One region of the Streptomyces sp. CA-243310 genome, then DNA from elsewhere that is predicted to be linked to it. Evidence: riboswitches for the same ligand, from Rfam matches in the RefSeq annotation. Region 1 holds a riboswitch; the other holds the start of a gene.
What was found. A riboswitch is a leader RNA that binds a small molecule or an ion and turns the genes downstream of it on or off. The one in region 1 is predicted to bind cyclic di-AMP.

Region 2: it holds a riboswitch for cyclic di-AMP, as region 1 does, so the genes downstream of both, ACQEVM_RS09380 (M23 family metallopeptidase) here and ACQEVM_RS31030 (transglycosylase family protein) in region 1, are expected to answer to the same signal.

What each region holds. Positions count from the first base shown of each region.
Region 1 covers NZ_JBNJMF010000002.1:2,987,078-2,991,281, reverse strand. The annotation lists gene ACQEVM_RS31040 (cytochrome P450 family protein) at 1-496, shown strand, start outside; gene ACQEVM_RS31035 (transglycosylase family protein) at 611-1,633, shown strand; cyclic di-AMP (ydaO/yuaA leader) riboswitch at 1,911-2,081, shown strand; gene ACQEVM_RS31030 (transglycosylase family protein) at 2,085-2,804, shown strand; gene eno (phosphopyruvate hydratase) at 3,079-4,204, shown strand, end outside.
Region 2 covers NZ_JBNJMF010000001.1:2,030,124-2,034,327, reverse strand. The annotation lists gene ACQEVM_RS09385 (GntR family transcriptional regulator) at 1-645, opposite strand, end outside; gene ACQEVM_RS09380 (M23 family metallopeptidase) at 799-1,599, opposite strand; cyclic di-AMP (ydaO/yuaA leader) riboswitch at 1,613-1,771, opposite strand; gene ACQEVM_RS09375 (M16 family metallopeptidase) at 1,955-3,322, opposite strand; gene ACQEVM_RS09370 (M16 family metallopeptidase) at 3,343-4,204, opposite strand, start outside.

The sequences.
Region 1 (4,204 bases):
CATCGGGAACGGCGTCCACTCCCTCTTCATGAACCCGGAGCAGCGCGAGCGCCTCCAGACGTCCTTGGCCGCCGGCGAGAGCGGGCTGCTGGAAACCGGTGTCGAGGAGCTGTTGCGGTACGACGGGCCCGTGGAACTGGCGACCTGGCGGTTCGCCACCGAACCGCTGACCCTCGGCGGGCGGGACATCGCGGCCGGCGATCCGGTGCTGGTGGTCCTCGCGGCTGCGGACCGGGACCCCGCAAGGTTCGCAGAACCGGACACTCTGGACCTGTCCCGGAGTGACAATCAGCACCTCGGATACGGGCACGGCATCCACTACTGCCTCGGTGCGCCGCTCGCGCGCCTCGAAGGGCAGACGGCGCTCAAGAGTTTGCTGATGCGTCTGCCGGATCTGGAACTCGCCGTTCCACCTGCGGACCTGCGCTGGCGGGGCGGACTCATCATGCGTGGCCTGCGCACACTTCCGGTCCGCTTCACACCCCGAAACGACTGAGGCGCGACCGGAGCCGGCCTGACCGCGAGTCAGTTTCCGACCAAACTTGTTACTTGTATGCCAAGGCCGCTAGGTTCTGCCGTTACCCCGCCGTTATGCGAAAGGTACAGCCTCATGCGTTCCGGGAACGGCCGCCACAGACGCCCCAAGCAAATACCCGCACTCGTCGTCACCGCCGGAGTCGCCGGTTCCGCGCTGGCCCTGCCGCTGCTCGCGGCAACCAACGCGAGCGCCGCCGACGCCGGCACGTGGGACACGGTCGCCGAGTGCGAGAGCGGCGGTTCCTGGAGCGCCAACTACGGCAGCGGCGCCTACGGGGGGCTCCAGTTCACCCAGGAGCAGTGGAACGAGGCCGGCGGACTCGACTACGCGACGCGCCCCGACCTCGCCAGCCGCGCCCAGCAGATCGCCATCGCCGAGAAGGTGCTGGCCTCGCAGGGCCCCCAGGCGTGGCCGCTGTGCGCGTCCTCGGCCGGCCTGACGCGACAGGGGCCGTCGGCCGCGGTGGACCCCGGCCGGGTCGAGACACCCGCGCCGGTCGCGCCCACCCCCTCCCGCCCCGACTCCGCGGTGCCGAAGAGCGGTTCCACGCCGGCCACCGACTTCGGGGTGCCGACGCCCAGCGCGCCCACCCCGAGCCTGCCCACCCCGTCCGGCGCGCCCTCGTTCACGCTGCCCGACGTACCGCAGGGGCCCAACGCCGGACTGCCCGTCATGCCGGACCCGGACCCGACCCTTCCCACCGGCCCGGGCAACCAGCCGCCCGTCACCCCGACCGCCCCGGGCGGCACGACCACCCCGGTGGTCCCCTCGGACCCCGCCAGGGACCCGAACCCGGCCGACCCGTCCACCACGCCCTCGGCCCCGACCGGCACCCCGACGGGCACCCCGACCGACTCCGCGGCGGACGGCGGCGGCAAGCACCGCGGCCCGGCGGCGAACGAGGGCCCCGGAGCCGTTCCCAACACCGCGCCGGAGCCCGTCTACACGGTGAAGGCGGGCGACAGCCTGACCGCCATCGCGGACGCCAAGGGACTCAAGGGCGGTTGGACCAAGCTCTACGAGGCCAACGAGCAGGTCATCGGAGGGGACGCGGACCTCATCAAGCCCGGTCAGAACCTGGATCTAACCAAGTAATAGGGGCAGTTCGGGCACCCATTAAGATCCGAATGTCCGGTATCGGCAAGTGAGACATGCATCTCTTCCGCCCAACTGGCGTGTCCCGTATCGAAGCTGCTGCAAACCCCGCCCTCACCTGCGCAAACGTCCCTAAGCGGAACGCAAGTAGGGCCCTTTCCCCCCGATGTTGCTCGTTGAACATCGGGGGGAGACCTGTCTACCTTCTGAGTCGCTCGTCACCGCGAGCCTCTTCGACCGCATCGCCGAATCCTGCCGGCGGACGGAGAGAACAGTCGTCGCGCAAGCGCCGAAGGCAGGAGCGGGGGAACCAAGGTAGGCGCCGGAACGGGCCGTCGAGAGACGGCCGCGGACCGGCTGGGGGTTAAGACGCGCGCCAGTCGTGCGGCCGGGCAACTCACTCGCCCGAACCCGACAGCTCACCTCGTAGGCGTCGGTGAGGAGAAACTCCATGCTGCTTTCCGGCAAGGGCAAGCACCGTCGCGCCTCCAAGGCCGCCCGCATCGTCACGCTCGCCGGTGTCGCCGGTGTCGCCGTCGCGGCGCCGCTGATGGCCGCGGGCTCCGCGTCCGCCGCCACCACCTCCGAGTGGGACAAGGTCGCCTCCTGCGAGTCCGGTGGCAACTGGTCCATCAACACGGGCAACGGCTACTACGGCGGCCTGCAGTTCTCGTCCGGCACCTGGGCCGCCTACGGCGGCAAGGCCTACGCCTCGCAGGCCAACCAGGCCTCCAAGTCGCAGCAGATAGCCGTCGCCGAGAAGGTTCTCAAGGGTCAGGGCAAGGGTGCCTGGCCGTCCTGTGGCGTGGGCCTGTCCAACGCCTCGTACGACGGTGGCGGCTCGGCCGAGACCCCCAAGCCGAAGAAGCAGCAGGCCGCTCCCAAGAAGCAGCAGGCCGCGCCGAAGGCGGAGACCAAGCGCTCCGAGGGCTCCACCACCACGCGCTCCGAGCGTTCCACGGCCGCCCCGGCGCCGCAGAAGGCCCCGAAGACGACCGCCGCCCCGAAGATCGGCAACGGCTCGTACGAGGTCAAGGCCGGCGACACCCTGGGCACCATCGCCGACGCGAACGGCGTCAAGGGCGGCTGGCAGAAGCTGCACGAGCTGAACAAGGACATCGTCCCGGACGCCGACCTGATCTACCCCGGGCAGAAGCTGAAGCTCAGCTGAACCCCCCGATGACCCCGCGTCAGTCCTGACGCAACCCCTGCCCGGCGCGTACCCCTCCACGCGCCGGGCGGTGGCGTGTCCGGGCCCGGTCGGCACCGATCCGGCGGACGATCAAGAGACGTATGTCCTGGAAGAAGGGTATTCGGGCCCTTTTTCGTCCCAGGACCCGGGCGGTCGGCCGGTCGAGTGGCCGGAGCCGGTTAGGCTCTAGTCGGCAAGGCCATCCCACGGCCTGACCCGCCACCGCACACCCAGCGTCACATCCCAGAAGGAGATGCTCGTGCCGTCCATCGACGTCGTCGTAGCCCGGGAAATCCTGGACTCCCGAGGCAACCCCACGGTCGAGGTCGAGGTTGGCCTCGACGATGGCAGCACCGGTCGTGCTGCAGTTCCGTCCGGCGCCTCCACCGGTGCATTCGAAGCCATCGAGCTGCGTGACGGTGACCCCAACCGTTACTTCGGCAAGGGTGTCGAGAAGGCCGTCCTCGCCGTCATCGAGCAGATCGGCCCGGAGCTCGTCGGCTACGACGCCACCGAGCAGCGCCTGATCGACCAGGCCATGTTCGACCTGGACGCCACCGACAACAAGGGCTCCCTCGGCGCCAACGCCATCCTCGGCGTGTCCCTCGCCGTCGCGCACGCCGCGTCCGAGGCCTCGGACCTGCCGCTCTTCCGCTACCTCGGCGGTCCGAACGCGCACCTGCTGCCCGTCCCGATGATGAACATCCTCAACGGTGGGTCGCACGCCGACTCCAACGTGGACATCCAGGAGTTCATGATCGCCCCGATCGGCGCGGAGTCCTTCTCCGAGGCGCTGCGCTGGGGTGCCGAGGTCTACCACACCCTCAAGAAGGTCCTGCACACCAAGGGCCTCTCCACCGGCCTGGGCGACGAGGGCGGCTTCGCCCCGAACCTGGAGTCGAACCGCGCCGCGCTGGACCTCATCGTCGAGGCCATCAAGCAGGCCGGCTACGTCCCCGGCAAGGACATCGCGCTCGCGCTCGACGTCGCCGCGTCCGAGTTCTACAAGGACGGCAAGTACGAGTTCGAGGGCCAGTCCCGCTCGGCCGCCGAGATGACCGAGTACTACGAGGAGCTCGTCTCCGCGTACCCGATGGTCTCCATCGAGGACCCGCTGTACGAGGACGACTGGGCCGGCTGGAAGACCCTCACCGACAAGCTGGGCTCCAAGGTCCAGATCGTCGGCGACGACCTCTTCGTCACCAACCCCGAGCGCCTGGCCCGCGGCATCGAGGAGGGCTCCGCGAACGCCCTGCTCGTCAAGGTCAACCAGATCGGTTCGCTGACCGAGACCCTCGACGCCGTCGAGATGGCCCAGCGCAACGGCTTCAAGTGCATGATGTCGCACCGCTCCGGCGAGACCGAGGACGTCACCATCG
Region 2 (4,204 bases), on a different contig from region 1:
GTTTACGGCAGGTTGCGAAGTCCTCACGCGCCGCCGGTGCGCCGCGGCCGCGCGCTCGGCGTGCAGGGCCGTGAGGGACCGGGCCCGCTCGGCGTCGCCGCGCGCCACCGCGTCCACGATCGCTCCGTGCTCGGCCCAGGAGTCCACGGGGCGCGTCGGGGCCTCCACCGAGAACATCCAGGCGATCTTGTGGCGCGTCTGCGTCAGCAGGGCGATCAGCCCGGGGCTCGCCGACGCCTGGGACAGCGTCTCGTGGAACCAGCCCCCCAGGGACCGCAGATCCTCCCCCTGGCCCCTCCTGGCCCGTTCCTGGCCCAGCCTGACCAGTCCGCGCAGCACCTTCAGATGCGCCTCGGTGCGTCGGCGGGCCGCCCGGGAGGCGGCGAGGGGCTCCAACAGCATCCGCAGCTCCAGGAGGTCCGAGGCCTCCTGCTCGGTCGGCTCGGCCACACAGGCTCCGGCATGTCGGCGGGTGGTGACGAAGCCCTCCGACTCCAGGGTGCGCAGGGCCTCGCGGACCGGGACGCGGGAAACTCCGTAGCGACGGGCCAGCACTTCCTCGGTGAGGCGCCCGCCGGGCCCGAAGACGCCGGAGATGATGTCGTCGCGGATTGCTGTGCATACCGCGTGCGCAGGAATTCGCAAGACCGGACCTCCGCTTGATTTCGTGACCGTGCCGCGACTCTATTGCAACACACGATAATTTCCGAGGACGGCCCCTGATGTGAAACATTTCCCGCCAACGCGAAAGGCCCCGGCTCGATGAGCCGGGGCCTTCAGCGAAGAGGTGCGAAGCGATCACACGTTGACGTCGTGCGAGCGCAGGTACGCGATCGGGTCGATGTCCGAGCCGTACTGCGAGCCGGTGCGGGCCTCGAAGTGCAGGTGCGGGCCGCTGGAGTTGCCCGTGGAGCCCGACAGGCCGATCTGCTGGCCCGGGGTGACCTGCTGGCCGACGGAGACGTCCAGCGAGGACATGTGCCCGTACTGGGTGTACGTGCCGTCGTTGTGCTTGATGACGACGTTGTTGCCGTACGCGCCGCCGTAGCCGGCCTCGACGATCGTGCCGGCGCCCACGGCGTGGACCGAGGTGCCGGACGCCGCGTGGAAGTCGATGCCCGTGTGGCTGCCGGAGGACCACATGCCGCCGCCCGCGTGGTACTGCGTGCTGACGTAGGAGCCGTCGACGGGAGCGACGAAGGTGTTGAGGCGCTTGCGCTCGGCCTCGCGGGCCGCACGCTCGGCGGCCTCGCGCTCGGCCTTCGCCTTGGCCTCGGCGAGGCGCTTGGACTCGGCGGCGCGCTGCTTGGCGTCGGCCTCGGCCTGGGCCTTCGCGGCGGTGATGTCGGCGGCGCGCTGCTGGGACTCGGCCTGGGTCTCGATCTCGCCCTGCAGGTCCTCGGCGACGACGACGGCGTTGAGGCCGGTGTCCTCCACCGTGGAGGCGGCGGGCTCGCCCGCGGCGAACGCGGGGCCGGCCAGCGTGCCCACGACGCCGGTGGTGGCGAGGGCGGCTATACCGGCGTAACCGGCGGTCTTGCGGCTCAAACGGCTGGAACCACGGTGCTTACCGGCGACACGACTGCTGCCAAACGCCATGAAGAGGTTGATCCTTTCCTTCCTTCTCGCCTACCGGGTTAGCTGACGGGTTCGGAGCAGGAAGGTCTCCTACGGGCCCCCTCTTGCGAGGCGGTCCGATTCACCCCAGGGACACATGTGGGTCCCCGGCTCCCCAGGCTCGCGCCTGACGGGGACTCGGCGATTGCTGTCCGGTGCCGCGGGTGCGGCGGGCACAACTGACGAACAGCACGGCCGACGCTAGGCGGATCATCAGGCAATCACCAAACACGTGCGCTCTTTTGTTACCTACGCCACACCACATACAAGCAACCTCACCACTAAATGGACAAAAGGGGCTCAGGCGACAAGTCGCCTGAGCCCCTTTGATTTCAGGTCAGTTGCCGACGACGCTCACTTCGCCGATCCCCAGCGCCCGCACGGGCTCGGCGATCTGCGACGCGTCGCCCACGAGGATCGTGACCAGCCGATCCACCGGGAAGGCGTTCACCACGGCCGAAGTCGCCTCCACCGTTCCCGTCGCGGCCAGTTGGGCGTACAACCGGGCCTGGTAGTCGTCCGGCAGCTCCTGCTCCACCTGGTCCGCGAGGGTGCCCGCGACCGAGGCGGCCGTCTCGAACTTCAGCGGCGCCACCCCCACCAAGTTCTGTACCGCCACGTCCCGTTCGGCATCGGTCAGACCGCCCTCCGCGAGGGTGCGCAGCACCGTCCAGAGGTCGTCCAGCGCCGGGCCGGTGTTCGGGGTGTCCACCGAGCCGCTGATGGCCAGCATGGACGCGCCCTTGCCGTCGGCGGTGGAACGCAGCACCTGCCCGAAGGCGCGCACGCCGTACGTGTACCCCTTCTCCTCGCGCAACACCTTGTCGAGGCGGGAGGTGAGGGTACCGCCGAGGCAGTACGTGCCGAGCACCTGGGCCGCCCAGACGCGGTCGTGCCGGTCCGCGCCGATCCGGCCGATGAGGAGCTGCGTCTGGACCGCTCCGGGGCGGTCCACGATGACCACGCGACCCGTGTCGTCGGCCGTCACCGGGGGCACCGGGAGCGGATCGGCGGAATTGCCGGTCCAGGCGCCCAGGGTGTCCGCCAGGATGGCGTCCAGGTCGATCCCGGTCAGGTCGCCCACGACCACCGCGGTGGCGGTCGCGGGGCGCACGTGGGCCTCGTAGAAGGCGCGTACGGCACCGGAGTCGATGCGGGCGACCGTCTCCTCGGTGCCCTGGCGGGGCCGGGAGATCCGCAGGTCGGCCGGGAACAGCTCCTTGGAGAGCTGCTTGGCGGCGCGGCGCTGCGGGTTGGCCGACTCGTGCGGGATCTCGTCGAGACGGTTGCGCACCAGCCGGTCGACCTCGCTGTCGGCGAAGGCCGGGGCGCGCAGCGCCTCGGCGAGCAGGCCGAGCGCCTTCGCCAGGCGGGAGGCGGGAACCTCCAGCGAGACCCGCAGGCCCGGGTGGTCGGCGTGCGCGTCGAGGGTCGCCCCGCAGCGCTCCAGCTCGGCCGCGAACTCCTCGGCGGAGTGCTTGTCGGTGCCCTCGGACAGGGCGCGGGCCATGATGGTGGCCACCCCGTCCAGCCCCTCGGGCTCCGCGTCGAGCGGCGCGGCGAGGTTGATCTCGACGGCGACGACCTGCTGCCCCGGACGGTGGCAGCGCAGCAGGGTCAGCCCGTTGGCGAGCGCACCGCGCTCGGGGGCCGGGAAGGCCCAAGGCCTGGCCTCGCCGGCCTCCGGCCGCGGGTGGAAGGTCATCGTGACGGCTGCGGTGTCGCTCACTGCTCCGCCCCTTCGTTCTCGTCGTTCTCGTCGGACTCGTCGGCCGCCAGGGGCTCGTACACGAGCACCGCGCGGTTGTCCGGGCGCAGTCGGGCGGCGGCCACGGCCTGCACCTCCTCGGCGGTGACGTCCAGGACGCGGCCGACGGCGGTCAGGGCGAGCTGCGGGTCGCCGAACAGCACCGCGAAGCGGCACAGTTCGTCGGCGCGGCCGGCGACCGTGCTCAGCCGGTCCAGCCACTCCCGTTCCAGCTGGGCCTGGGCGCGCTCCATCTCCTCGGCGGTGGGGCCCTCGGCGGCGAACCGCGCGAGTTCCTCGTCCACGGCCGCCTCGATGGCGGGCACCTCGACCCCGCTGGAGGTCTTCACGTCCAGCCAGCCGAGCGACGGCGCGCCCGCCAGGCGCAGCATGCCGAATCCTGCGGCCACGGCGCTCTGGTCGCGGCGGACCAGGCGGTTGTGCAGCCGCGAGGACTCGCCGCCGCCGAGGACGGTCAGCGCCACGTCGGCGGCGTCGCACTCCCGGGTGCCGTCGTGCGGCAGTCGGTAGGCGGCCATCAACGCGCGGGCCGGGACCTCCTCGACGATCTCCTCGCGCAGCTGGGCGCCCATGACCTCGGGCAGCGAGCCGTCGCGCGGCGGCTGCTTGCCGTCGTGCGAGGGGATGGAGCCGAAGTACTTCTCGACCCAGGCGAGCGCCTGCTCGGGGTCGATGTCACCGACGACCGAGAGCACCGCGTTGTTGGGCGCGTAGTACGTGCGGAAGAAGTGGCGCGCGTCCTCCAGGGAGGCGGCGTCCAGGTCGGCCATGGAGCCGATCGGTGTGTGGTGGTACGGGTGCCCTTCGGGGTACGCGAGG